3 linked regions of the Desulfosarcina ovata subsp. ovata genome follow. The protein of the gene in region 2 interacts with the protein of the main gene of each other region in a pairwise test. Links are inferred from orthologs where the notes say so. Each region holds a gene or a part of one and is shown on either strand. Other genes may lie near its edges. The genes, in order: mtgA, GN112_RS24055 and mrcB.

Region 1 (10,232 bases), 3.4 Mb from region 2 along the record:
GAAACGGTTGCCGCCGCTGCCCGTCAGACTCACCTGGGTGTCGTATCCCCTGCCCTTTTCCAGTCCGGACGCTTCCAGAATCCGCTCCAGCATTACCTCGCCCCAGTTGCCCAGGGTTTTTACATCGCCTTTGAGAGCGTTGGTCAGGTTGAGGGCGTCCTGGTCAATGCGTTCGTTGAGATGTTTCAGATGGGCAATCTCGTTGAACAACGCGGCGCGGTCGCGGGATTCCTTGTCGTAGACATCTTCCACCCGTGTTTTAAAATCACCCAACTGCTGACGCAGGGGATTGATCAGTCCATCCATCTGGGTTTTGTTGAGGTCGGCAAAGGTTCGCCCCTTTTCCTCCAGGATACGCTCGGCCAGAAGTCTGAATTCAGCGTTCAGGCGCTCGCGGGCATCGTTTAACAGGGCAATTTTTTCCTGGGCCTGCGAGCGTTCGGCCTCAAGACGCACGTTCAGCTCGGCGAGCCGCTTTTGCAGATCGATATTCTCCGATTGGAGTGCCGCCTGTTCCTGCCGCGTCACGTCCCATTGCCGGCGCAATTCAGCCAGCCGGTCTTCCAGCCCCTGTTTTTCCAGCCCGGCAAACCGCACCTCGCTGGCCAGCCGTGCCCGGCAGCGGGAACGGCACACCAGCAGAGTAGTGAAAACCGCCAGCAGCAGGCCAACCGCCCCACCGAAAAGGGCTACCAGTTGAGGGTCATCCATACAACATCCTGAAAAAACGTTTGTGTCTTGAGAGTTCACCCGTCTTGATGGGTTCAGGTTATACGCGAGTTGGCCGGACAAATCCAGCCCGGCCTGAGGAGGATGCAGGGCAAGCGCATTTAATTGAAGGGACGCAAAACCAAATGTATCCTGGAGAAGGAGATCTCGGTTGGCTCAACGGCAGGAAAAAAAATCACGGGCGAAATTCATTGGCCGCTCCGGCAACGTTGAATGGCGCGGTTCAGGACGTCACCGGCGGTCGGTGCCTTTGGGTTGAAGAGGGGTCTTGCCTGTAGCCTCAGATAAAAACCGTTGTCGTGGAAACCTCATCATCGTCCTGGCCACGGGTCCCGGCTTGCCTGGTATGCGCGTTCTCGGCAATGAACGACAGCGGCGAGTCGAGACGATGGTTGGCAAAATAATGTTCCAGCGCTGCCTGCACATCGCTGTCATCGTATAAACCGGTGGAGCTCATGGCCGCGGCCTGACGCACCGACGCATCCGGATCATAGAGTCCGCTGATGACCGCGTCCTTGGCATCGCGCCAGCGCATCAAGCCCAGGCTGACCAGGGCCCATTTGCGCACGGATGGAATCTTTGACCAGAGCACATAATCCGAAAGACGCATGCCCGCACCGGCCGGATTGGCTTTCAGTACATCGATGACCGCTTCGCGCACACAGTAACGAATGGTCCGCACCGCCAGTGCGCAAAGGGCATCCATCACCTGTGAATCATCGACAAACGCCGACAGACGCCGCACCGCCGTGATGGTTCGATGGGTATCCTCCGGATCGATCAATTGGCTGATTAAGAATTGAAGCTTCATGGGTTCGCTCCTTTCATGAAAAGGTGCGTGAATGATCCTGGGCATAACACGGGTAGCTGAAAAAGGGTCGCCGGCAGATGGGCACAAGAAACATATCGGTTCTGATTTATGGACTAAGTGTAACGCCAGGGCGGGATCAATGATGTGACCGACCTCACACTTTGTCGGAACAAACGCCGGTTCGACAAAGAGGCCACGATACAGCCGGCCGATGGAAGGGGAACGGTATTAAAAGTTGAAAGGCAGTTTTTTCTTTATTCTCATGCGGCCTTTATCCTTGACAACAAAGCCACCATCGACCAGTTCGTTGTAAATGCGGCAGACGGTTTCCCGGGATGAGCCGACCATATCGGCAAGATCCTGCTGGGTCAGTTTCTCTTCGATGATTCCATCAGCATTCTGGCTTTCGGTGAGCAGACGGGCCAGGCGACCGTAGACGTCCAGAAAGGCCAGTTCCTCGATTTGCTGGGTGGCCTTTCTGAGTTTGTCCAGGAGGGTACCGATCACATTGCGGTAGAGTTCGGGATGCGCATCGGCAAAATCGAAAAACGCCTTGCGGGGCAGGATCAGCAGGATGCACTGTGTTTTGGTGATGACAGTAGCACAACGGGTACGACGGTCAAGAAGACTCATTTCGCCGAAATAGTCGTCAGGCGCGAAACGATTGACGACAAACTGGCGGCCCGAATCATCACTGCGCAAGGCCTGGGCCTTGCCCGCCAGCAGCACATAGAGGCAATCGGTCTCATCGCCCTCGTTGATCACCAGCGTGTTTTTCGGAACCGTCCGCTCCAAGCAGATGGACTCCAGCCGGGCAATCTGCTGCGGTTCGAGATTCGAAAAGAGGGCGACCCGTTCAAGCATTGGTTTTCCCCCTTATGGGTACAATAATCACCACGCCCCATTGGCACACGAAAGACGGAAAGAGATAAAAAAGGCAGCTTCCTGCCTACATCACGGTTGAATGGAAATTTGTTATATTTATTGCAAATTCCACAGGGTATGTCAAGCTACAGACAATTGCCATCAGCAGCAAAAACACAATCGGATTGCTGCCGGATAAAGCAGCAGTCATCAGGAAACCAGGACCATGGCAGCGGATCACTCATGGCAGGCGTTATTGAATCCGGGGGCGTCGGACGATTTTTTCGGTATCGAGCAGCCCTCCGGTGTGAACGTCGACGCCAACGGATTCAGCCCGGTCAACGCCTGGTGGATGTCCGAGCTTTCCAGACTGATCTACCGCCGCGATCAAACCGAAGGTGTGACCAGCAAATTCTCGCGCAACGACTTCCTGGCCCGGGCCGGATTGATCGAACGCCATTTTTTCAATCATGTGCACATTCAGGCGGCGCTAATCGAGACCGTCAGCGGTGCGCCATCGGATTTTGCCGCCCTGGTATTCCGCGGCACCGCCGGCCGGCTGAGCAACTGGCGCTTCAACGTCGACATCCTTCTCTGTCCATGGCCGTCCGGCGGGATGGTTCACCGGGGATTCAGCCATTTGATCAATGCGGTCTGGGACGCTATCGCCGCTCCCCTTGGAAACCTCACCAAACCACTGTTTTATACCGGCCACAGCCTGGGAGGGGCATTGGCGACCCTGGCGGCTTCACTTCACGCGCCGCGTGCCGTTTACACCTTCGGCGCCCCACGCATCGGTGACGCCGCTTTCGCCCGCCACCTATCCAAAGTTCCCGTCTTCAATGTGGTCAACCCCCGGGATATCGTCACCCAACTTCCTCCGACCGGCCGACGGGCACGTTTTGTCCATGCTGGGACCATCGTGAAAAACGCTGATCGGTTCACCCCGTATCGCCCCCTTGGCCAGGCGCCTGCTTTTCTTGCCGACCATGCACCGCTGAACTATACGGCGCAACTGCCAATGGCCTTTAAGAACTGACGCCCTGTTGCGAAACCGGTTGAAACCGTCCACCATCCAAGCCGGCGTTGACCTAGGCCGTGGGTTTCTGTTAACTTTTATTGTTCATCATGGCTTAAAGAGAAGGGGCGACCGCCATGCATGCCGATTCAACAATCAGGATACCGCAACGGCTGGCGCAATTGGACGGCTACCTGGCGAATACCGAATCGCGATGCGCTGGGATCCGGAAAAGCTGCGAGAAAAAGATCGTCTGGTATGGCGGGCGGGTGGAGAAACGGCCCCTGGCCATCGTTTACCTTCACGGTTTTTCGGCCAGTCGCATGGAAACCTGGCCCTTGTGCGACCGGTTGGCGGCATCGATCGGTGCCAATCTCTTTTACACACGACTGGCCGGACATGGGCAGGACGGCACTGCGCTGGGTGCCGCCCGGGTTGAAGAATGGCTGGCCGACGGGCTGGAGGCCATGGCCATCGGAGACCGAATCGGCGAACGGATCATCCTCGTGGGCGCCTCCACCGGCGGCACCCTGGCCACCTGGCTGGCGGCACAGCCGTCGGTAGCGCCCCTGCTGCAACGGCTGATCCTGCTGTCGCCCAACTTCATGCCCAAGAATCCCATGGCTGCTGCAGCCCTCTGGCCACCGTCATTCCGGTTGGTCGAAGCATTTTTCGGCAGCTGGCGCTGTTTCAGCGCCGTCAATCGATTGCAAGCCCGCTACTGGACCACGCGCTATCCGCTATGTGCCGTCGCCAGCATGATGCAAATGGTTAAAAAATCCTGGCGGGCCGACCTTCGTGTCGCCACCATGCCGGTGCTGATGCTGATCAACCCCTGGGACCGGATAATCAATGTCAGCCTAGCCCTGGCCCGCTTTATGGGATTTCCCTCTCCCCGTAAGCGATTAATTTTTTTCAGGGCCAATCGCGATCCGGGGCGACATGTACTGGCAGGTTCGATTCTCTCACCGGAAACCACCGCCACGGTGTTGGGAATCATCCGGAAAAATCTTAACGAAGCACTGAAATGAGCATTATCAAACGCCATGCCGCTCGAGAAATCGTGTGCCGCCAAGCCGATCCATCTGGACCATGATCTGCCAAGTACGCCGGACCACATAGTCCGATGGCCGGGCGGCGGACATGCGGCGGGGTGAGGGCAGGACCGCGGCCAGCGTGGCGGCCCGGCGCCGGTTCAGCCGGGTGGCCGGGAGACCATAGAAACGCTGGCTGGCCGCCTCGACGCCAAACACGCCGCGGCCCATCTCGGCAATGTTCAGATAAACCGTCAGAATCCGCTCCTTTGGCCAGAGCAGTTCCATCAGCAAAGTAAAGTAAACCTCGATCCCTTTTCTCACATAGCTGGCTCGCGGCCACAGAAAAAGATTTTTGGCCACCTGCTGGCTGATGGTGCTGGCCCCCCGGGGGTGCTTGCGCGTCCGGTTCTCCTCAATGGCGTTCGTAACCGCCTTTAAATCGATTCCCCAGTGGGCAAAAAAGTTCTGGTCCTCCGAGGCGATGACCGCCAGGGCGGCGTTGGGCGAGATCCGGTCCATGGGAACCCAGCGATAATCGACGGCCCTGCCGGACAGGCGCTGGCGTAGCATGAAGGCACTGGTTGGCACGGGGACCCACCGAAAAAGCAGGGTTACCAGCACGGTCAGGATAAAAACGCCGCCGACCACAAGCATCAGCCGTTGCCGAATGCGCCCCCAGAAGGATCGTTGTTTGGTTTTTTTCTTTGCCATGGCCAATTTCCCAGAGCCGGTTGGCAGGAAAAATTTCGGTTCAGAGAGAATAGAAACGCAGCGCGTTGCTAAAAAACAGTTTTTCTCGCAAGGATTCGGAGATTTCCTCATTATTGCGTGCCTGCACCACATCCTCGAAAAACGTACTGCCCGAGTCGGTGTTGCCCATGATCCGCCCGATGCGCGCCGATTCATTGGCCAGGATCTGCTTCATCTCTGTCCATGCGGTTTTAACCGGGCTGAGCGTGACACCGGACCAGAAGCCGGCATCCAGAACCGACTTTATCGTATCTGCGGTGCAGTGATCGACGACCAACCGCTGGCAAAGGTCGCCAAAGTCCGCAAGCATGGCCAGCGTGATCGCGGTGATCGCTGCTTTGTTGGCACGGGGCGTGTGCACACCGATCACCTTGCCATGGGCCGTCATGCGGCGACCGATTTCAAGCTGGGCAATGAGGATCTCCTTCTCCCTGGCATCGCCGGTCTCAAGGCCGATCTCACCGATCCCCAGGCAAAGCGGATCGGCAAGCGACTTCTCCAGCAGGGCGTCGATCTGTTCCGGTTTGAGATCCGGTGGAATCGAACGCGGATGCACACCGGACAGGTAGTAACACGCCAGGCCGGCAGCCGCGTGGGTATGGATGCAGGCGGCCTTAGCCGCCAGGCAGTCGGCAAAATGGTCGACTGACTGAACGTTTTCAAAATAGGCCCAGGACACCACCGCGCAGCGGTTGGCTTTGAGCCACGCAATCCGCTGGGGATGATGCCGGGTGATCAGATCAAGGTGGACGTGGCTGTCGAGGATGGTTGCCGGTATGGTCATGATTGCAGGCCTTTCTTCAAGGGGTACAGCGATTGCCTGACAATAAAACACAACTGGCCGCAAAAGGCTATTGCCAGGCAGGACTATTCATGAAATAGCGCAAAGTTTTCCATGTTTCCCTCAGTTGAGATTGGGATTTTACCATTTGGCATGGATTGAATCGGGGCGTTGGGTTTCCGATCAAGCCAGCGATCAGAATAGATCCAAATGCGATTCCCTGACACGCCGGCACTTGGTTATTGAACAATCATCAAATGTCTGCTAATGTGCGCTTTCTTTCTGTTCGACACACAGTTTAAGGCCAGTAGCTCGAATTGGTAGAGCACCGGACTCCAAATCCGGGTGTTGGGGGTTCGAGTCCCTCCTGGCCTGCCAACTTCACGCCAAAGGGAGCGCCGGGCAAACCTGCCCGGCGCTCCCTTTTGCATTTCTGCAGCCATTAATTTTTTACGGCTTCCCGCCCTACCTGGTGACAGCGCCCCAACCATCCGTTCGATCGTTGGGTGGTTTGTGTAGTAGACAGACTGAGCCGCCGTGTTAAATATTATTCATTTTATTTTCATCCATTATCTCTTGACATAAATACATCATCTTAATAGTCTCTTAAAAAAAACGAAACGTTGGTTCATAATATGGAACCCCATCAACCAGACCAATATTTTATTTTTAAGGTCCGTATATTTTACCGGGCACCGGACGGATGCATTCTGTTTTCTTCATTTCGCCATCAGCGGCATATCAATGGTTCATCGCCGTTACGCACCGATTGCCCCCTAACAACTTCAACGCAGGAGGAAAAAATGGATGTCAAAGACTTGATGTTGCGCCCTTGGGAAAGCGGATTTAAGCTGCCGGATACCTTCAACATGGCCAGTCTGCTTCTGGAACGGCATTTGACAGGAAACCAAGCCGAACGCACGGCGATCATCTACAAAGATGACATCATCTCCTATGGCCGGCTGGGAAGCATGGCCAACCAGATTGGCAATGCGCTGGGGAACCTGGGGGTCAAGCATGGCGACCGGGTGATTATTCTGCTTCACGATCGCCCCGAGTTTATCGCCCTTTTCCTGGGGGCCATGAAAATCGGTGCCGTCCCGGTTCCCATCAACATGCTGGCGACGACAAGCGATCTGGATTACTTCATCAGCGACAGTCAGGCATCCGTCGTTGTTATGGAGAGTGAATTCCATGAAAAGCTGAAATCCGTTATCGCCGGCTCAGCGCATCTCAAAACGGTTGTTGTGTTTGGGGATTCGGTTGATGGTGCGCCCGAATTGTCTCAGCTGATGAACGATGCGTCCGATCAGCTGGCGGTCTACCCCACCGCCAAGACCGACCACTCTTACTGGCTTTACACATCGGGCACGACCGGTCGTCCCAAAGGCGTGATCCATTTTCATAAGGACCTGGCCTATGCGGTCGAAACCTGGGGCCATCATGTGGTCCGGTTTACCCCCCAGGACCGCGTGTTATGCTCCTCAAAACTCTTTTTCTCCTATGGCCTCAACAACGCTCTCTACCTGCCCCTTTACTACGGCGCCTCGGTCATTCTCAATCCGGATCGCCCGCTTCCGGAAATCGTTCTTGGTCTGGTTGAAAAGCATAAACCCACGGGTTTCTTCTCTGTTCCCACGGCCTACGGCCAGATGCTTAACCATCTTGAGGAAATCGATCAGGAGCCCGACATGGGCAGCCTGCGGTTTTGTATCTCGGCCGGCGAAGCCCTGCCCGGCTCGCTTTTCCAGCGCTGGAAGAAAAAGTTCGGAATCGATATTCTCGATGGTCTGGGATCTTCAGAGGCCGGTTTCATCTATATCTCCAATCGCCCTGGAAAGGTTAAAGAGAATGCCAGCGGATTGGCTCTGCCCGGTTATAGCATTGAGGTTCGGGATGAAATGGGAGCCGTCTTGCCGACCGGTGAACTGGGAGAATTGTATGTAACCAGTGAAACCCTTTTCGCCGAATACTGGAACACTACAGCGAAACATTGATGTTATGAGAGTTGGCCAACATGATCCGTTTTTTCCTGTGTGACGTATACGAAATCAAATTACGGCGCAGGTGATATTGAACAATTTCATACATCCCCTCGGAACTCAGCGACCTGAGAGGAAGTACTACAGATAGTATTTTGCGAACCAAGGGAACCGTCAACAACGGAGTTTTTTTTAAAGCGCAATCTCATCCGCAGCATAAAGTGCAAGGCCAAGAATACGAAGGTCATGTGCCGATGCCAGGCGGTCCAGGAACGGTGTTCGTAGCAATCCATGCCAACCTGACTTTTGCCTTCCTGAAAGCACTGTTCAATTGGCCAGCGCATAGTAGAAGCTTTCACCATTTCGGAACGAGAAATTTTTTTGGGAGCATTGGAAATGGCGTATCTGATTTTACCATCGTCGTTTTGTCGAAAGAAAAGCCATTGTTGATCACCTGCCGGCAATCCGTCGCGAGACATATAAACGCGAATGCGAGCCACCTTGGCGATGATGGGTCCCTTGGCACCCTCGGCAACAACGACCGTCTTCCAGGACAGGCGACCGGACTTAGCGATTTCGGATACGGTTCTCGGCTTGGGTTGACCTGGTAATACTTTCTCTTTGGTGGGATGACGGCCATGCCCTTTATATGGCGGGATGCCCACTTTTGGCTTTTTTGTGAAAACCTGGGTATTGGACTTGATTGCGGCAAAGTAAAGCAGATCCTTGGGCAAGGCGTTTAAAAATTCTATGTCACTGCCAAAGGCGGCATCGGCGCCGACCCACTTTGCAGGGTAGTATTTCGCTGCGACAATCTCATTGATTAGTCTTAAGGCAATCTGCTGCTTGGTTTCAAAAACGAGATCTTCGGGGACCATGTTGAACCGGCGTCGCTTTTCCTGCTCGGGAGAAAACCAGCTTTCCGGCATATACAACTGGCAATTGAGCAGGCCATATCCCTTATCGCTTGAGTAGCCAATAAAGACACCGGATTGGCAGTTCTCTGTTTTTCCCAACGGACCACAATACTGCCGAGCCACACCGACCGATTCTTTGCCTTTTTTGGGAAAATCGCTGGGATCGACGGTAATCATTCCATCGGGGGCGGCGATCAACGGCGCCAACATTTCCTGATGAACTCGCAGCATGGTGTCATGGTCCCAACGACCGTTCTTCATGAACATCTGCAGGGAGCGGACAGATTTTTGATCGAGAAATTCAAGCGCGATCGGTTCCACGGATTTGGCTTCGGCATTGCTCATGAGTCCGGAAAAATAGGCTAATCCCAGACGGTGATGTTCGGAGCGTCCGTAAGCATCATGAAAGCATTGATGAAAATCGACGAGCTCTTTTGCAATCGTTTCGAGATCAAAGGGATCGAGATTCAAATCGGCAGTAAGTTGCGGATGCCATCGACAATGTTCTAAAAGCATGACCAACGCCTCCACTTTGGTTTGGGTGGAAGGGCGATCACACGAAAGGGCGGGCTGTTGTCGGCAATCGATAATTTGTCTGAAGTTCGGGTCTAAAACATAAAGGTAAACCTCCTTTGGGTTGCCATGATAGCGATATCCTTTGCCTTGTTTGGTACTGCCCTGCGTAGGCCCAATGTGCTGCCAGTTGGCGGCTTTATAGCAGGTGCCTGCAAAGTAGCGGTTGTCGACAAACGTTTCCAGAAGCAGGAGTCGATGACTGAAATGGCGTAGCCAATCCGCAGGCAACCGCGCGATATTGAGGGCCAAAACATGCGATGCCAGATTATGTAACTGAACCCAGGGCAGGATCAAAAAACGGCTGTTGGCTGCCAGTTGGTGCAGATGCTGTTTTCGTTGCTCCGGAGACCAACCGATAAAACGATCTCTTGCGGACAGTTTCAATGCCGGCGCGCTCCACGACAAACCAGCGACAGGACGGTCTTTTAAAAAAGCCAAGTACTTGAGCCGATGTCCCAGAAGCCGCCGATATCCTAAATAGTGGTGCTGACGGACCCATCGATCCCACAATGGTTCCCAGTCCGAACCACTGACGGGTACAACTTTGGCCGGGCCAAAATCCTTTATGGTTCCGGCTATTGCATCGGTGTTGAACGTAGGCGGAACCGGCGGCAAAATATCATTTTGTTTTTGAGCTATTTGCATAGCGGCAATGGTGTTGTTAACGGTAAAACGCGACTCCACGGCAGCGGAAAGAACCGCTTTCAAGCCGACGAACGAACAATGTGCAACGCCGTAGCTTCGATTGATCGCCCTGTTAATTGGAA
Region 2 (4,856 bases):
TGGACCGGTTCCTGGAGACGGCTGTCGACCTGCTCAACCCGGGCGGGCGCATGTGCGTGCTGGCGTTCCACTCCCTTGAGGACCGGATCGTCAAACAGCGTTTTCGCGCGCTGGAGAACCCGTGCACCTGTCCGCCGTCGTTTCCCCGTTGCGTGTGCGGCCTTACGCCCACGGTTCGACGGTTGAACCGCAAGGTGCTGCGGCCCACGGACGATGAAGTGCGCAACAATCCCATGGCGCGCAGTACCCGCCTCCGGGCCGTGGAGCGGCTGTGATGCCGGCGGCCCAGGCAGCGGCACCAAACAGCCGCGCAAAACCGTTGGAAAGCGGGCAGGGCAGCGTCCGCAATCGCAAGCTGCGGGCACCCAAGAAGACCCGTGCCGGCTGGTGGCTCGTTTTGATGCTGTTTCTGTTTGTCGAGTCGCTGTTTTATGCCTGGTGCCGGGTTCAGTGTGTCGACACCGGCTTTGCCATCGACCGCCAGACCCGGCGGCACGAGGCGCTGCTCAAAGAGCGCAATACATTGAACATTGAACTGGCCCGGCTGAAATCGCCGGGACGCATAGAAACCATCGCCAGGACCCGCTTGGGCCTGGTCAGACCCGCTGCCCAGCAGACGGTGAGACTGCCATGACACAACCCCCCATCAATACCCGCATGCGCCTGCGGACCGGCATTGTCGGGGCCTTTTTTATGTTGGCCCTGGCCGTGATCACCGCCCAGGCGGTGCGACTGAACGTCTTCCAGGGGGCCTGGCTCTCCGAGCGGGCCGCGCGGGAATACGAGCGTGCCATGGTGGTGCAGGGCAAGCGCGGTGCCATCACCGATCGCAACGGTACTCCCCTGGCGGTGAGTATCGACAGCGCCTCCATTGCGGCCTATCCCCGGCAGATCGAAAACCGCCAGGCGGCTGCCCGGCAACTGGCCCGTGCCCTTGGCCAATCCCGGCAGGAGGTGGCCAAACGCCTGGATCCCAAACGCGGCTTCGTCTGGATCAAGCGTCAGGCGGTTCCCCGTCAGGCCGAAGCGGTCCGGGCGCTGGGGCTCAAGGGAATCGATTTTATCAGCGAGCACAGCCGTTACTACCCCAACAAAACCCTGGCCGCCCAGCTGGTGGGGTTTTCCGGCATCGACAGCCGCGGCCTGGAAGGACTCGAATTTTACTTCGATGGAGATTTAAAGGGCCGCGAAGAGGAGATGACCATTTTCCGGGATGCCCTGGGGCGTCGTTTCGAGGGCGTGGGCCTGCCGGATCAGCTGACCGAGGGCAACAACGTTGTCCTGACCATCGACAGCACCATTCAGCACATCGCCCAGAAGGCCCTGGAGACGTCGGTGACCACGTACAAGGCTGAATCGGGGATGGCGGTCGTCATGGCGCCCGCCACCGGCGAGGTGCTGGCCCTGGCCCATTACCCCTTTTTCAACCCCAACCGGTACGGGGAGTACTGCCGGTCATCGTGGCGCAACCGGGCGGTTACCGATTCTTTCGAACCCGGTTCCACGATGAAGATGTTCAGTGCAGCGGCGGCCATCGACAGCGGCGTCTGTTCGCCATCGACCATCTTTTACTGCGAGAACGGCGAATACCGCGTCGGTCGGAATACGGTTCACGACACCAAGCCGCACGGATGGCTCTCCCTGCAGCAGATTGTCAAGTATTCGAGCAATATCGGGTCGGTGAAAATGGCCGAAAAGTTGGGCCCCCAGCAACTGTACAACTATCTGTACGCCTTCGGCTTCGGCCAGCGATCAGGCATTGCCTGTCCCGGCGAGACCGCCGGCAGCCTGAGCCCGTTCCGATCGTGGTCGGCCATCGATACCGGTGCGATCTCCTTCGGACAGGGGGTGTCGGTTTCGGTCATTCAACTGGCCACCGCCGCCTCGGCCATCGCCAACGGCGGGATGCTGATGAAGCCGCAGCTGGTCAGGTCGGTGACCGACCGCAACGGCCGGACGATCAAACGCTACTCACCCGAACCGGTTCGCCAGGTGATTTCGACCCATACGGCCGCCGAGATGCGCCGGATTCTGAAGACCGCCATCAGTGAGGGGGGTACCGGCGTGAACGCGGCCATTCAGGGGTACTCGGTGTGCGGCAAGACCGGTACGGCGCAGAAGATCGACAGCAGCGGAACCTATGCCAAGGGCCGCTATCTCTCCTCATTCATCGGATTTGCCCCGGCGGATCAGCCGGAGCTGACCATCCTCGTGATTGTGGACGAGCCCACGGTACAGTGTTACGGGGGCATTGTGGCGGCACCGGCGTTCCGCCAGATTGCCCTGGAAACATTGGGCTATCTCAATATCCCGCCGGGACGCGATGCCGACCAGTTGCAGGTGTCCCGCGGAGACAGGCTCAAAGGATGAAACTGGCCAAGCTCACAAACGGACTGACCGTCGTATCGACAACCGGTGCGCCAGCCGGCATCGATCCGGTGGTGACCGCCGTGTGCTACGACTCACGGCAGGTGATCCCGGGTGCGGTGTTCGTGGCCATCGAGGGCTTTTCCGTCGACGGCCACCGTTTTATCCCCGATGCCGTTGCCAGGGGAGCCGTGGCCGTTGTCTGCCGCCAGCCGGTGTCCGTCGATGCGGCGGTGGTCCGGGTGGCCGACCCGCGGGCCGCGTTGGCCCGGCTGGCCTGCCGGTTTTACGGACATCCGGCCAGACAACTGACCCTGGTGGGCGTGACCGGAACCAGTGGCAAAACCACGGTCACCTACCTGTTGGAGCAAATTCTGGCCCAGGCCGGCCGGTCCGTCGGGGTGGTCGGAACCATCAACTACCGGTATGCCGGCAAAGTCTTCGCCAATCCGGTGACCACCCCCGAATCCGCCGATTTGCAGGCGATTTTCCGGCAGATGGTCGATTCCGGGGTGACCCATGCGGTCATGGAGGTCTCCTCGCATGCCCTGGATCTCTCGCGGGTCGACGGCTGCAACTTCGATGTGGCGGTGTTTACCAACCTGAGCCATGACCATCTCGACTACCACGAGACCATGCAGAATTACTGGCAGATCAAGCAGCGTCTGTTTCTGCAGTACCTCAAGCCGGCTGACCGACAGCATCCGGTCCGCTCGGTGGTCAATGCGGACGATGCCCATGGCCGCGAACTGGCCGAACGGCTGGGGACCACCGCCTTTCGTACCTCCACCGGCGATGGGGGCGATATCCGGCCCGTGGCGGTAATTCGCGATCTGGCGGGTATCCGTGGACAGATCTCCACACCGGCCGGGACAATCGATTTCGACTCCCCCCTGGTGGGCGATTTCAACCTCGAGAACATCCTGGCCGCCACCGGCGCGGCCCTGGCATTGGGCATCGATCCCGCATCGATTGCCGCCGGGATCAACACCAATGCCTGTGTGCCCGGGCGCCTGGAGCGGATCACCGAAGGCGGGGAGCGCTTCATTTTCGTGGATTACTCCCACAAGCCCGATGCCCTGGAAAACGCCATCGATGCCTTGAGGCGCCTGACGACGGGCCGCCTGATCACGGTTTTCGGCTGCGGCGGCGACCGCGACCGCACCAAACGGCCGGTCATGGGTGAGATTGCCGCGCAGCGCAGCGACCTGACCGTGATCACATCGGACAACCCCCGTTCGGAAGATCCGCTGGCCATTATCGACGCCATCGAAACCGGGGTGCGCCGGTTTTGCGACCGCCGGCTCAGCGCCGGCACGCTGGCCCGGGCGGAGACCGGGAAGGCCTACCTGGTCGAAGCGGACCGGCGGGCGGCCATTTCCCTGGCCATCGGTGCGGCCCGGGCAGGGGACACGGTCCTGATTGCCGGCAAAGGGCATGAGACCTACCAGATCCTGGCCGGTGAAACCATCCACTTTGACGATCGGGAGGTGGCCCGCGAGGTGTTGGCGGCCACGGCCCGGAGAGGAGCGTAATCCGGTGACGCACCAAAAGTGGACCATTGACGCGATCATGACGGCCACCGGCGGCCGCCTGGTGTGCGGTTCGCCGCAGCAGGATTTTGCCGGGATCGCCATCGATTCGCGAACCATCACAGAAGATCAGCTGTTTGTGGCCATTGCCGGCGACTCCCACGACGGGCACCGGTTCGTGGGCGATGTGCTCGACCGGGGCGTTCGCGGGCTGCTGGTGGCCGAGTCCCAAGCCGATCGCCTGCCCATGGATCGTATGATCAAAGGCCGGATTGCCTGCGTGAGCGTGGCCGACACCACACTGGGCCTGGGGGCCCTGGCCCGTTTCAACCGCCGCCGGATCAATCCCCGGGTGGTGGCCGTGACCGGCTCCAATGGCAAGACTTCCACCCGCATGCTCATGGAGCTGGTGATCGGCCAGTCGTTCGTGACCCTGGCCACCAGCGGCAACCTGAACAACCATATCGGCCTGCCCCTGACCCTTTTCCGGCTGGCCGCGAACCATGAGGCCGCCATACTGGAACTGGGCATGAACCATGTTGGTGAGATCGCCTACCTGGGTGGCATCTGCGAGCCGGACCTGGGGGTGATCACCAATGTGGGCCCGGCCCACCTGGAAGGCCTCGGTAGCATTGACAACGTGGCGCGGGCCAAGGGTGAGCTGCTGGCGACCATCCGCACCGGTGGAACGGCCATCCTGAACGCCGACGATCCGCGGGTGGCCGCCCTGGGCGAGGGGCTGGATCGCGATGTGGTCTATTTCGGCATTGACCGCCGGGCGGCGGTGCGTGCCGAGGACATTCGGATGACCGCTGCCGGCGTAGCCTTTACCCTGGTTACCCCTGCGGGGCGCATCCCCGTCACCCTGGCCACACCGGCCCGGGTGATGGTGGCCAACGCCCTGGCCGCCGCTGCCGCCGGTGACATCCTGGGGGTCCCCCTGGAACGGATCCGGAT
Region 3 (10,341 bases), 400 kb from region 2 along the record:
TAATCAATCACTTTGCGGACAATTACTCTCTGTTGATGAAGGAGTCGCTATTGTAAAGCTCGACGCTACATCCGAAATGATTGTAGACGATTATAGACTTGTCCATGGTGGCTTTATTTTCGGTGCTGCCGACTATGCGGCAATGGCGGCTGTGAATCATCCGAATGTCGTGCTCGGCTCTGCCGAGGTTAAATTTTTGAAACCATCGATATCTGGCGATGCCATTATACTTAAAGCAACGGTTAAAGAGGCGAAGGGAAAGCTCCGAAGTGTTGATGTCGAAGGCGTCGATGAAGCCGGGGCAAAGATATTCGTTGGTGTTTTTACTTGCTTCGTTCTTGAAAAACACGTCCTTGAAAAGTGACCCTATTGTCTGTGGGGCAAAAGGCCGATCCGTCCAGCCCACCGCCGATATCCCAAAGGAGCGCACGCAGCATGGAGAGAAAAGCGGTCTGATACGTTACCTCACATTATTTGGATTGTCGATATGGCTAAACGGTCAAAGAGGATCAAGAAGAAGCGGCGGATTACCTGGAAGAAGCTGTTTTTCATAACAATACTGTTCGGTGTACTGATAGCGGCGACCTATGTCGCCTATCTGGATTTCACTGTTCGGACACGGTTCGAAGGCAAGCGGTTTGCGCTGCCGGCGCGGGTATATGCCCGACCGCAGGAGCTCTATCCCGGCCTGAAGTTGCGCACGAATGAGCTTTTGTCAGAGTTGAGCTTGCTCGGTTATCGCGGAACGAGCCGACCCAGCGAACCGGGGAGCTTCCATTTGCGTGGTCAGGTCGTGGACCTGGTGACAAGACCGTTCGATTTTGCAAACGGTCGTCAGGAATCCATGGCGCTGCAGGTGATCTTTAACAGCAGCGGCGTTAAGGCGCTGCAACGGCGGGCCGATGGCGCCCAACTTGACCTGGTCCGCCTGGATCCTGTTATGATCGGAGGCATCTACCCGGGAAAAAATGAAGACCGTGTGCTGGTTGGGCTGAAGGACGTGCCCCGGCATGTCATCGATGGTCTGATCGCTGTCGAGGACCACCGTTATTACAGCCACCACGGTATTGATCCTCGCGGTATCGCCAGGGCCGTTTTTACCATTGTCAGCGGTGGCGGGCTGCAGGGCGGCAGCACCCTGACCCAGCAACTGATCAAAAATTTCTACCTGACCGCGGACCGGACCTTGAAACGCAAGTTCACCGAAATGGTGATGGCGGTACTGCTGGAGATCCATTACAGCAAAGAAGAAATTCTTGAAACCTATATCAACGAAGTCTATCTCGCTCAGGACGGCAATCGCGCCATTCACGGCTTCGGTCTGGGCTGTTCTTTTTTTTTCGATAAGCCGCTGGAGAAGATCAGCCTTTCTGAAACCGCCCTGTTGGTGGCGCTTCTCAAAGGGCCGGCCTACTATAACCCCCGTCGCCATCCGCAGCGGGCAATGGAGCGGCGCAATTTGGTGCTGGCCAAGATGGCCGAAAGCGGTTTTATAACCAAGAATGAGCAGATGGCGGCTCGGACCGCACCTCTGGGCGTCATCGACCGGCCGCCCCGGGGCACATCGCCCTATCCGGCCTTTCTCGACCTGGTACTCCGTCAGTTGCGACGGGATTATCGTGAAGAAGATCTGCGCTCGGAGGGCCTGCGGATCATTACCACACTCGATCCCCGGATACAGGGTGTTGCTGAGAAATCCTTGGCCGGTCGTCTGTCCAAACTGGAAAAAAGCAGGGGCGGCAATACCAAAGGCCTGCAAGGCGCCCTGGTGCTGACGAGTGTCCACGACGCAGAGGTTCAGGCGCTGGTCGGTGACCGCAAACCGCGATACAAGGGGTTCGACCGGGCTCTCGACGCCCGCCGGCCCGTCGGCTCTCTGATCAAGCCGGTTGTCTACCTTACCGCACTCCAGGACCCGCAGCACTACACGCTGGCAACGCTGTTGGATGACAGCCCGCTGGTGCTGAAACAGGAGGGAGCCGAGGATTGGACACCACAGAACTACGATAAGCGCTCCCACGGCAAGGTTCCGCTGCGGACCGCTCTGGCCAACTCCTACAACCTGTCCGCCGTGCGACTGGGCCTGGCCATTGGCGTTGCTCCGGTGATGAAGAACCTGCAGCGCCTGGGGATTGACCGTAAGCTTCCCGCCTATGCCGCAAGTCTGCTCGGTGCCAACGCCTTATCGCCCATGGAAGTTACCCAAGTCTACCAGACCATTGCCGCCGGTGGTTTCCGAACGCCGTTAAAAGCGATCCGGGAAGTATTAACCGCCGATGGCAAGCCGCTGCAGCGTTATCCCCTGGAAGTCGACCAAGTGGTCGACCCGACCTCGCTCTACCTGCTCACCGTGGCGCTCCAGGACGTGGTACGCGAGGGGACGGCACGCAGACTGGCTGCCCGCCTGCCTTCCGATTTACAGGCCGCGGGGAAAACCGGCACCACAAATGAACTCCGCGACAGTTGGTTCGCAGGCTTTACCGGTGATCGCCTGGCCGTGGTCTGGGTCGGCCGCGACGACAACCAGCCGACAGGCTTGACCGGCTCCACCGGCGCCATGACCGTTTGGGGCGATATGATGGCGGGACTTGATCCCGAACCGCTCGTTTTGCCGCAACCGGATGGTATCGAACGGGCCTGGATCGACCCCGCATCAGGGCTGCTCAGCGGCAGCGATTGCCCTGACGCCGTCGAACTTCCCTTCATTGCCGGGTCCGCTCCGATCGATTCCGCCCCTTGCGGTCCTCCCCCAGGTAAATCCATTAAAAACTGGTTCAAGAGGTGGTTTCGATGAAAATCATCACCCGCCGGGTATTCATTTTGATCACCATATTATTTTTCGGAGGCTGCGCGGGTCACCAACAGATCGCGGTGCCGCCGACGCAGCCGTCTGAAAACACGGCAGTGATCGCATTGCTGAACAAAGCGGGAGATCAATCCGCCGCAGGCCAAATGGACAAGGCCAGTGAGAACCTGGAGCGTGCATTGCGCATCGAGCCGCACAATCCCGTGCTGTGGCACGAACTAGCCCGAATCCGACTGGAGCAGGGCCAATACCGGCAGGCCGAAAACATGGCGGCCAAATCCAATATGCTGGCGGGAACCAACCGATATCTGAAGGCTGAGAACTGGCGCATCATCGGCGAGGCCCGCAACCGGCTGGGCGACCTGCATGGCGCTCGGGATGCCTTCGAAAAGGCAGAATCGTCTCCCTGAAACCGCTCGACTCAAATGCCTAACCGGGCGATCCGGACCATCCGGGCCCCCCTGCCCCACCGCCAGTTTCCTGTGAATCGCCATATTTTTTTATCAGTGTTTAACAAAGCCCTTGAAAGCATTCCAATTGGAAGATTTAAAGGCGCTGATCGTCACCGCCGTGGTTTCTCTGAAGAGAAATAGATGAATCAGATCGGTGTCGTTCAGGGTACGGGAGGAACGTTAGATTTAATGTGCATAAGAGGTTTCGATATTTTGCCTATCTTTTTTATGTAACGGTGGGGTTGATTATAGACGGAATGAATAATATCGGATAGAATATTTCTTTAGTCCAGTCTACAATAGTTAAGAAATTGATTGCTCATATCCGTGCAATTGGCCTATTTCTGGACTGACAATAGTTATCCATGATTCTAATTCTTAGATGAAGCTGAAGCAGGAATCTGTACTGCCACGCAAAGCGCGCTCAAGGATCAAGGAATAGCAATGATGTTGGAAAGCCAGATAATCAAAATGGTTTTAGGGGCTGGTGTCTTCCTTTTCATCCTGACCAACCTTTCGAAACTCAAACAATATCCTTTCATCAACATCCTCATCGCGGGCTTTGGTTTCCATTTGTTGGGAGGGTCATCGACCCTCCTGGAAGGATTTGTGCCACAAGGAACGCTAAATGTTATCCAGCAGTGTTGCCACGTTGGGAGTGCATTATGCGTTTTTATCTGGGTCGGCAAGTCGTTGGCAAATGGTGAGGAAGTGAGATAATGCACTTCGTTCTCCTCTCAGATACAGCAGCATTGCTCCTACTCGTCTGGGCCGCCATTGTTCTGGCAAAACAAACACGGCGTCCCTTTTTAAATGATCCTGTAAAATTACCGATGGTTGTGTTTCTTTTTTTCTCTATTTTTTATTATACCTTGTTGTTTTCAAAATGGATATTATCAAGTGAGATAGTGGATAGGTTGAAAAATACTGCGGAAGTGCTCATCCCCATATGGTGGGGATTTATTTTTTACGGCATCATGCAAAAACTATCCAATCTTGAGTTAGTAAATAATAAACGGCGATACCAGTTGGTGGTTAACAATATCAGCGAAGTGATTGTCAAACTCGATAACCGGTACCGGATATGCTTCGCAACGCCATCCTTCTGCTGGACATTTGGAAAAACCGAGTCGGAATTGATCGGAGCCAGGTTTTCATCCATCATTCAAGTGGGACAAGGTCATCCGGGACTGGAAACTGCTCTTTTAGAGCATGTTAAACAAACGCCTTTCTCTGCATACCATGAAACGCTGGTCAACACGCAGCACGGATTACGTTGGTTTGCCTGGCATGCAACACGCCTGAGAAAAACCACAAAAATGATAAACGATGTTCTATTGGTCGGACGGGACATCACCGAAAAAAAGGCTGCCGAGGAGTCCCTTAAAGAGAGCGACGCCCGACATCGCCAGTTTATCGAGAACCAGCCCGTGGGTATGTTCCGAACCAGCGTAGAAGGTGATGGACAATTCGTCATGGTCAATTCGGCCCTGGTAAAGCTGCTGAACTATCCTTCCACTGAATCTTTGTTGGCAACGCCCGTTGTTAACATTTACCCCTATCTTGAAGCCAGAAAACAACTGCTATCCAAACTATTCAACAAGGAAAAGATTTCGGGTTTGGAAATTGAAGGGAAAAAACACGACGGATCGCCCCTTTTCATGAGGATGGCGTTGCAGTTGGTCAGAGACAGCCACGGGAATGCCTGTCATATTGACGGTACCATCGAAGATATCACCGCACGCAAACAGGCCGCCTTGGCCCTGAAAAAGAGTGAGGCATTGTACCGGAGGGCTCAGCAGATCGCCGGCCTGGGTCATTGGGAAATAATTTACGGTATGGATCATGGCACCTGGTCTGAAGAAATGTACAGGATTTTTGGACTCGATAAAGAACACTTCAATGGACCATTGGAATCCTTTCTTGACCATGTTCATCCGGATGACAGAAAAACAGTTGCCGAGACAGTTGCCAATACCTTCGAGAATTACTCTGAACTCAATCTAATCCATCGCATCGTGTTACCGAATGGCAAAACCAAACATATTCATGTAATCGCCCATTTCGAATTGGATGAAAATCTGCATCCGATTCGATGTATCGGTACCTGTCAGGATGTTACGCAGCTTAAAGAAGCCGAAATCGATAAGGAAAAAACGGAACGGAAGTTCTTGCAGGCCCAGAAACTTGAGGCCATCGGTACCCTGGCCGGAGGAATCGCCCATGATTTCAACAACATTTTAACATCCATAATTGGGTTCACTCAGCTTGCCATAAACGAATTGCCCCATGACAGCCCGATAAAACGGAAACTTGACGTGGTATTGCAAAGTGGAATCAGGGCCCGGGATCTGGTAACGAATATTCTATCGTTTAGCAGAAAGACCGAACAGGAATTCAAACCAATCCAGGTGCGAATCATCATCAAGGAAGTTATCAAACTATTGCGAGCATCAATCCCGGCAAATATTGAAATACGCCAGGATCTTGCATCCCAATGCCCTCGTGTCCTGGCTGATCCGGTCCAGATTCATCAGATCGTAATGAACCTTTGTACCAACGCATACCAGGCAATTGGAAAAAAAGGGGGGATAATAACCATCTCATTGAAGGAGGTGGCGGTCGGGTCCAACGATTTGCAGCCTGATCTTGACATCACCCCCGGAACCTACGTTCTTCTGGAGGTGAGTGATACCGGCCATGGAATGGACGCCGCCACGCTGGAGAAAATTTTTGACCCTTACTTTACAACCAAAAAACGAGGGGAGGGAACCGGTTTGGGATTGTCCGTCGTTCACGGCATCGTAAAAAAGCATCGTGGATACATTACCACCCATAGCGAACCGGATCATGGAAGCGCATTTCATGTTTTTCTCCCCGGCATGGCACCCGAAGGCGTTTCAGATGAAATCACGGCGGTAGCCCCCATCGTCGGTGGAACAGAACATATCGTGGTCGTTGATGACGAAGAACCAATCGCAATTTATTTAACCGAATTGTTGAGCGGTTTGGGTTACCGGATCACCACATTTACGGGCAGTAATGAAGCGCTCCACTTCTTCATCTCCCATTCACATGATTTCGATGTATTAATTACCGACATGAACATGCCTGCGATGTGTGGCGATGAACTGGCGGAACGTGTTCTCTCGTTGAATCCGAACATTCCCATCATTATCTGCACCGGATTCAGTGACAATCTTGATGAAAAGGATGCTGAAAAAATTGGTATCAAGGCATATTTAAGGAAACCCATAACCGAGCGTGAACTGGCAACATGCATCAGGGATGTTTTGAATCATCATACAGCAGGAATCTAGCGGCAGGAGCGGAAACGGAGTTACAATGGCACGGGTATTGATTCTGGACGACGATCCAAACATTCAACGGCTTCTTGAAGAACTGGTCTTGAGCATGGGACATGCGTATGCTTCGTCTCGCAAACTGGCTGACGGGTTATCGATGGTTAAACAGGATGACTATGACCTTATTTTATTGGATCTTGACTTCCCCACCGGAAATGGACTCGACATATTGCCGGAACTGATCCGACTACCCAGCTCACCCGAGGTGATCATTATCACCGGTATCGGCAACACCACAGGCGCCGAGATTGCATTTAAATTTGGGGCCTGGGACTATATAAGAAAACCATTCTTACTTGAGGAAGTTTCATTTCACATTACCCGTGCGCTTAAATATCGCAAGGAGAAGACGAATCTCAAGCCGCCGGTGGTACTGAAAAGACAACATATCATCGGCGAATCCGAGTCGATTCTGATGTGCCTGGAGGACATCGCAAAATCGGCCGCAACGGACATCAGCGTCCTGATTACGGGGGAGACGGGAACCGGAAAGGAATTATTTGCCAGGGCAATTCATCAAAACAGCCATCGCTCGGAAAAGGAGTTTGTAATTGTTGATTGCGGCGCACTCCCGGAGACCCTGGTGGAGAGCATTCTGTTTGGACATGAAAAAGGTGCCTTTACCGGTGCGGATAACCGCAAGGAGGGGATTATCGCCCAGGCCGACGGAGGAACGCTGTTTTTCGATGAAATAGGAGAACTCGATCCGATGATCCAAAAAAAGTTGTTGAGAACACTACAGGAGCACAGCCTGAGGACTGTCGGTGGCAGAAAAGAGCTTCCTGTGGATTTCCGTCTCGTCGCCGCAACCAACCGGGATCTGGATGAAATGGTTCACGAAAACACGTTTCGCGAGGATCTGCTGTTTCGGATTCGTGGCATTGAAATCAGGCTGCCGCCGCTTCGGCAACGCACCGAGGATGTGCCGCTCATTGCCTTTAAAAAGATTCAGCAGATTGGCGCCCGATTTGGCCTGGAAACCAAAGGCGTATCTGCCGAATTCATGGAAATCCTTCGAAAATACGACTGGCCCGGCAATGTCCGGGAACTCATTCATGTTCTGGAGCATTCTATCGCCAATGCCGGCCCGGATCCCACACTGGTTCCCAAGCACCTTCCCCCCCATTACCGTACCATGTTGTTTGAACGCGATAATACCGACCTTGCGGAATGCGATGCCATTTCGGCTACGGATGCCTGTTTTATCACCGATGGCAAACTGGCAAGATGGGCTGACTATCGTTTTCAGACAGAGAAAAGCTATCTGCATGCTCTGCTATCCGAGTGCAATGGCAGTTGGGAGAATGCGTGTCGTCTATCCGGCTTCGGAAAATCGAGGTTTTATGAACTGCTGAAAAAACACAACCTCTCGCTTGAAAAACAAAGCGTCTCCCCCCCCGCCTGCTTCGCGAGTCAAAATTATTGATCGCGCCCACTATTCCGGAATTATGGAATGGAATTTTCCATTTTTCCGGAATGTCCTATTTTCGTTCACCCAACCGCCAATGCTTATAGACCACAACGCCTTTATTATATTGCTAATTTTAAATTTCCTATTGTTGGCATAGATATTGATGTATATGACGTTTCTTAATAAGTTTTTTAATAATCGCCTCCAATGGTCAGCGCTCACATGAAAGGGTTTTCTAATGTTCAGCAATCTCAAAATCTCCACAAAAATTATTGGCGGGTTCAGCATTGTTCTTCTATTGATGATGGTCGTCGGTTATGTTGGACTAAACGGAATGTCAGGTACCAAAGACCGTATTATCAAGGCCGACGACGTGAATCGGATCGTAAAGATGATCCAGGAAGCCCGCCAAAATGAAAAAAACTTCATCATTCGCGGAGATGAGGAATACATACAAAAGGTCTTTGAGACCGCGAATCTATTAGTCAATCAGGCCAAAGAAACCAAAGCAAAGTTCGATCAAGCGATCAACAAAGAACAAATGGATCAGGTCCTATCCAAGGCCGCAGACTACAATGCCGCGTTCGGCAGGTATGTCGCGCTTGAAAACGAAAAAAAGGATCTGATGGATCAGATGAGATCCAAGGCGCGCGATACCATCGTCAAACTTGAAGAAATTCGTACCAACCAAAAAAGTCAATTAAATGGTATTTTAACAAGCCAAAGCAATCGTTACTCGGGGAATAACGCCGATTTTCAAGCCGCTCTGAACGATAAACTCGTCAAAGCGGATGACGCCAACCGAATGATCAAGTGGTTTTTGGAAATGCGTAAAAACGAAAAGGAGTTGATTCTTTCCGGCGAGCAGCAATATCTCGATGCCGTTACCGAATCCATGGACAAAATCATCGCTTTGGGCAATAACCTGAAAAACAGGTTCAACGCACCGGAAAACATTGCCCAGGTCAAATCTGCATTGGATTCCCTGTCGGCGTATGAGACCGCCTTTAGCGCCTTCTTCGGGAAAGTGGCTGAGCAAAAAACCAGCGACCAACAAATGGTGGCCGCCGCCCGCGAAGCCCGCGATGTATGTGACATCGCCAGGGCTGACCAGAAAGCCAAAATGGAATCCCAGATTGGCAGGGCCACCTTCTTTATTTATGTGTTTTTCGGAATTGCCCTTGCTTTTGGGGCGGGTCTCGCTCTGTGGATCGCCATTACCATTAAGAAATCGATGGCCTATGCCGTTGATATTTCCACCCGCGTGGCAAGTGGAGATTTGACCCAACAGATTGAAGTCAGTGGTCAAGATGAAATTGGCATCTTGTTGTCAGCCATGAAAGACATGGTTGATAATCTCAACCACATGTTTATCGATATTTCAAAAGGTGTTGAAACGCTGGCGTCATCATCCACCGAACTGTCCGCGATTTCGCAGCAGATGGCTGCCAGTTCCGAGCAATCTGCCGGCAAATCATCCAATGTCGCCACCGCTGCGGAAGAAATGAGCGCCAACATGAATTCTGTTGCCGCAGCGGCCGAACAAGCCTCCCAAAATGTCGGTATTGTCGCATCGGCGACCGAAGAAATGAGCTCGACGATTCAGGAAATCGCCCAAAACACGGAAAAAGGGCGTTCGATCTCTTTGGAAGCCGTTACCCAAACAACAAATGCCTCCCAAAAAATGGAGCAACTGGGGCGTGCGGCCCTTTCTGTAGGTAAGGTCACCGAAACCATAACGGACATTTCGGAACAGACCAACCTGCTGGCCCTCAATGCCACCATCGAAGCTGCCCGTGCCGGAGAAGCAGGCAAGGGATTTGCCGTTGTCGCCAACGAAATCAAAGAATTAGCCAAGCAAACAGCCGAGGCAACCGGGCAAATCCGACAACAAATTGAAGAGATACAGGTTTCCACAGAAAATTCCGTTGAAGAAATTCAGAGAGTAACCGGGATCATCAATAATGTCAATGATGTGGTTGGCAACATCGCATCGGCCATAGAGGAGCAGTCAATCGCCACCAAGGAAATCGCCGGCAATGTTGCCCAGGCCTCAGATGGAATTCAGGAGGTTACACAGAATGTTGCCGAAGCGTCGACAGTTTCGCTTAATATTTCAAGCGACATCGTCGAAGTCAATACTGCTTCCCAAGAAATCGCCAACGCGAGTTCCCAGGTTAGAATAAGTTCGGAAGAATTGTCGACCCTATCCGAACGATTGAAAAAAATGGTGAATCAGTTTCAAATCAAGATGTGATTCACATGTATAGCATTCAAGATAATGTTTTTGGGCTCCGTTATCGGCGG

Evidence for each region.
Region 1: the proteins of GN112_RS24055 (region 2) and mtgA interact in binary tests that used the Escherichia coli proteins (3 or more experiments, as listed by UniProt). The link is inferred for Desulfosarcina ovata subsp. ovata from one-to-one orthologs.
Region 3: the proteins of GN112_RS24055 (region 2) and mrcB interact in binary tests that used the Escherichia coli proteins (3 or more experiments, as listed by UniProt). The link is inferred for Desulfosarcina ovata subsp. ovata from one-to-one orthologs.

The regions. Positions count from the first base shown.
Region 1 is NZ_AP021879.1:2,062,730-2,072,961, forward strand. Bases 3,316-6,167 are described here. They hold mtgA (monofunctional biosynthetic peptidoglycan transglycosylase), read right to left. Parts: upstream 5,171-6,167; coding sequence 4,460-5,170; downstream 3,316-4,459. Other genes in these bases: GN112_RS09405 (lipase family protein), read left to right, coding at 3,316-3,443; GN112_RS09410 (alpha/beta hydrolase), read left to right, coding at 3,560-4,453; GN112_RS09420 (TatD family hydrolase), read right to left, coding at 5,211-5,993. Outside these bases: GN112_RS09390 (DNA recombination protein RmuC), read right to left, coding at 1-711; GN112_RS09395 (HEAT repeat domain-containing protein), read right to left, coding at 1,010-1,540; GN112_RS09400 (Crp/Fnr family transcriptional regulator), read right to left, coding at 1,769-2,404; more of GN112_RS09405, read left to right, coding at 2,631-3,315; GN112_RS09430 (AMP-binding protein), read left to right, coding at 6,794-7,987; GN112_RS09435 (IS701 family transposase), read right to left, coding at 8,074-10,232. UniProt on the Escherichia coli protein: Peptidoglycan polymerase that catalyzes glycan chain elongation from lipid-linked precursors. May play a role in peptidoglycan assembly during cell division in collaboration with other cell division proteins.
Region 2 is NZ_AP021879.1:5,466,875-5,471,730, forward strand. What follows is about bases 1-3,000. They hold GN112_RS24055 (peptidoglycan D,D-transpeptidase FtsI family protein), read left to right. Parts: upstream 1-630; coding sequence 631-2,370; downstream 2,371-3,000. Other genes in these bases: rsmH (16S rRNA (cytosine(1402)-N(4))-methyltransferase RsmH), read left to right, coding at 1-275; GN112_RS24050 (FtsB/FtsL family cell division protein), read left to right, coding at 275-634; GN112_RS24060 (UDP-N-acetylmuramoyl-L-alanyl-D-glutamate--2,6-diaminopimelate ligase), read left to right, coding at 2,367-3,000. In the rest of the region: more of GN112_RS24060, read left to right, coding at 3,001-3,902; GN112_RS24065 (UDP-N-acetylmuramoyl-tripeptide--D-alanyl-D-alanine ligase), read left to right, coding at 3,907-4,856. UniProt on the Escherichia coli protein: Essential cell division protein that catalyzes cross-linking of the peptidoglycan cell wall at the division septum. Required for localization of FtsN.
Region 3 is NZ_AP021879.1:5,061,174-5,071,514, reverse strand. Bases 180-3,140 are described here. They hold mrcB (penicillin-binding protein 1B), read left to right. Parts: upstream 180-487; coding sequence 488-2,794; downstream 2,795-3,140. Other genes in these bases: GN112_RS22275 (tetratricopeptide repeat protein), read left to right, coding at 2,791-3,140; GN112_RS22285 (PaaI family thioesterase), read left to right, coding at 180-364. In the rest of the region: more of GN112_RS22285, read left to right, coding at 1-179; more of GN112_RS22275, read left to right, coding at 3,141-3,216; GN112_RS22270 (hypothetical protein), read left to right, coding at 3,703-3,978; GN112_RS22265 (hybrid sensor histidine kinase/response regulator), read left to right, coding at 3,978-6,578; GN112_RS22260 (sigma-54-dependent transcriptional regulator), read left to right, coding at 6,604-8,049; GN112_RS22255 (HAMP domain-containing methyl-accepting chemotaxis protein), read left to right, coding at 8,273-10,291. UniProt on the Escherichia coli protein: Cell wall formation. Synthesis of cross-linked peptidoglycan from the lipid intermediates.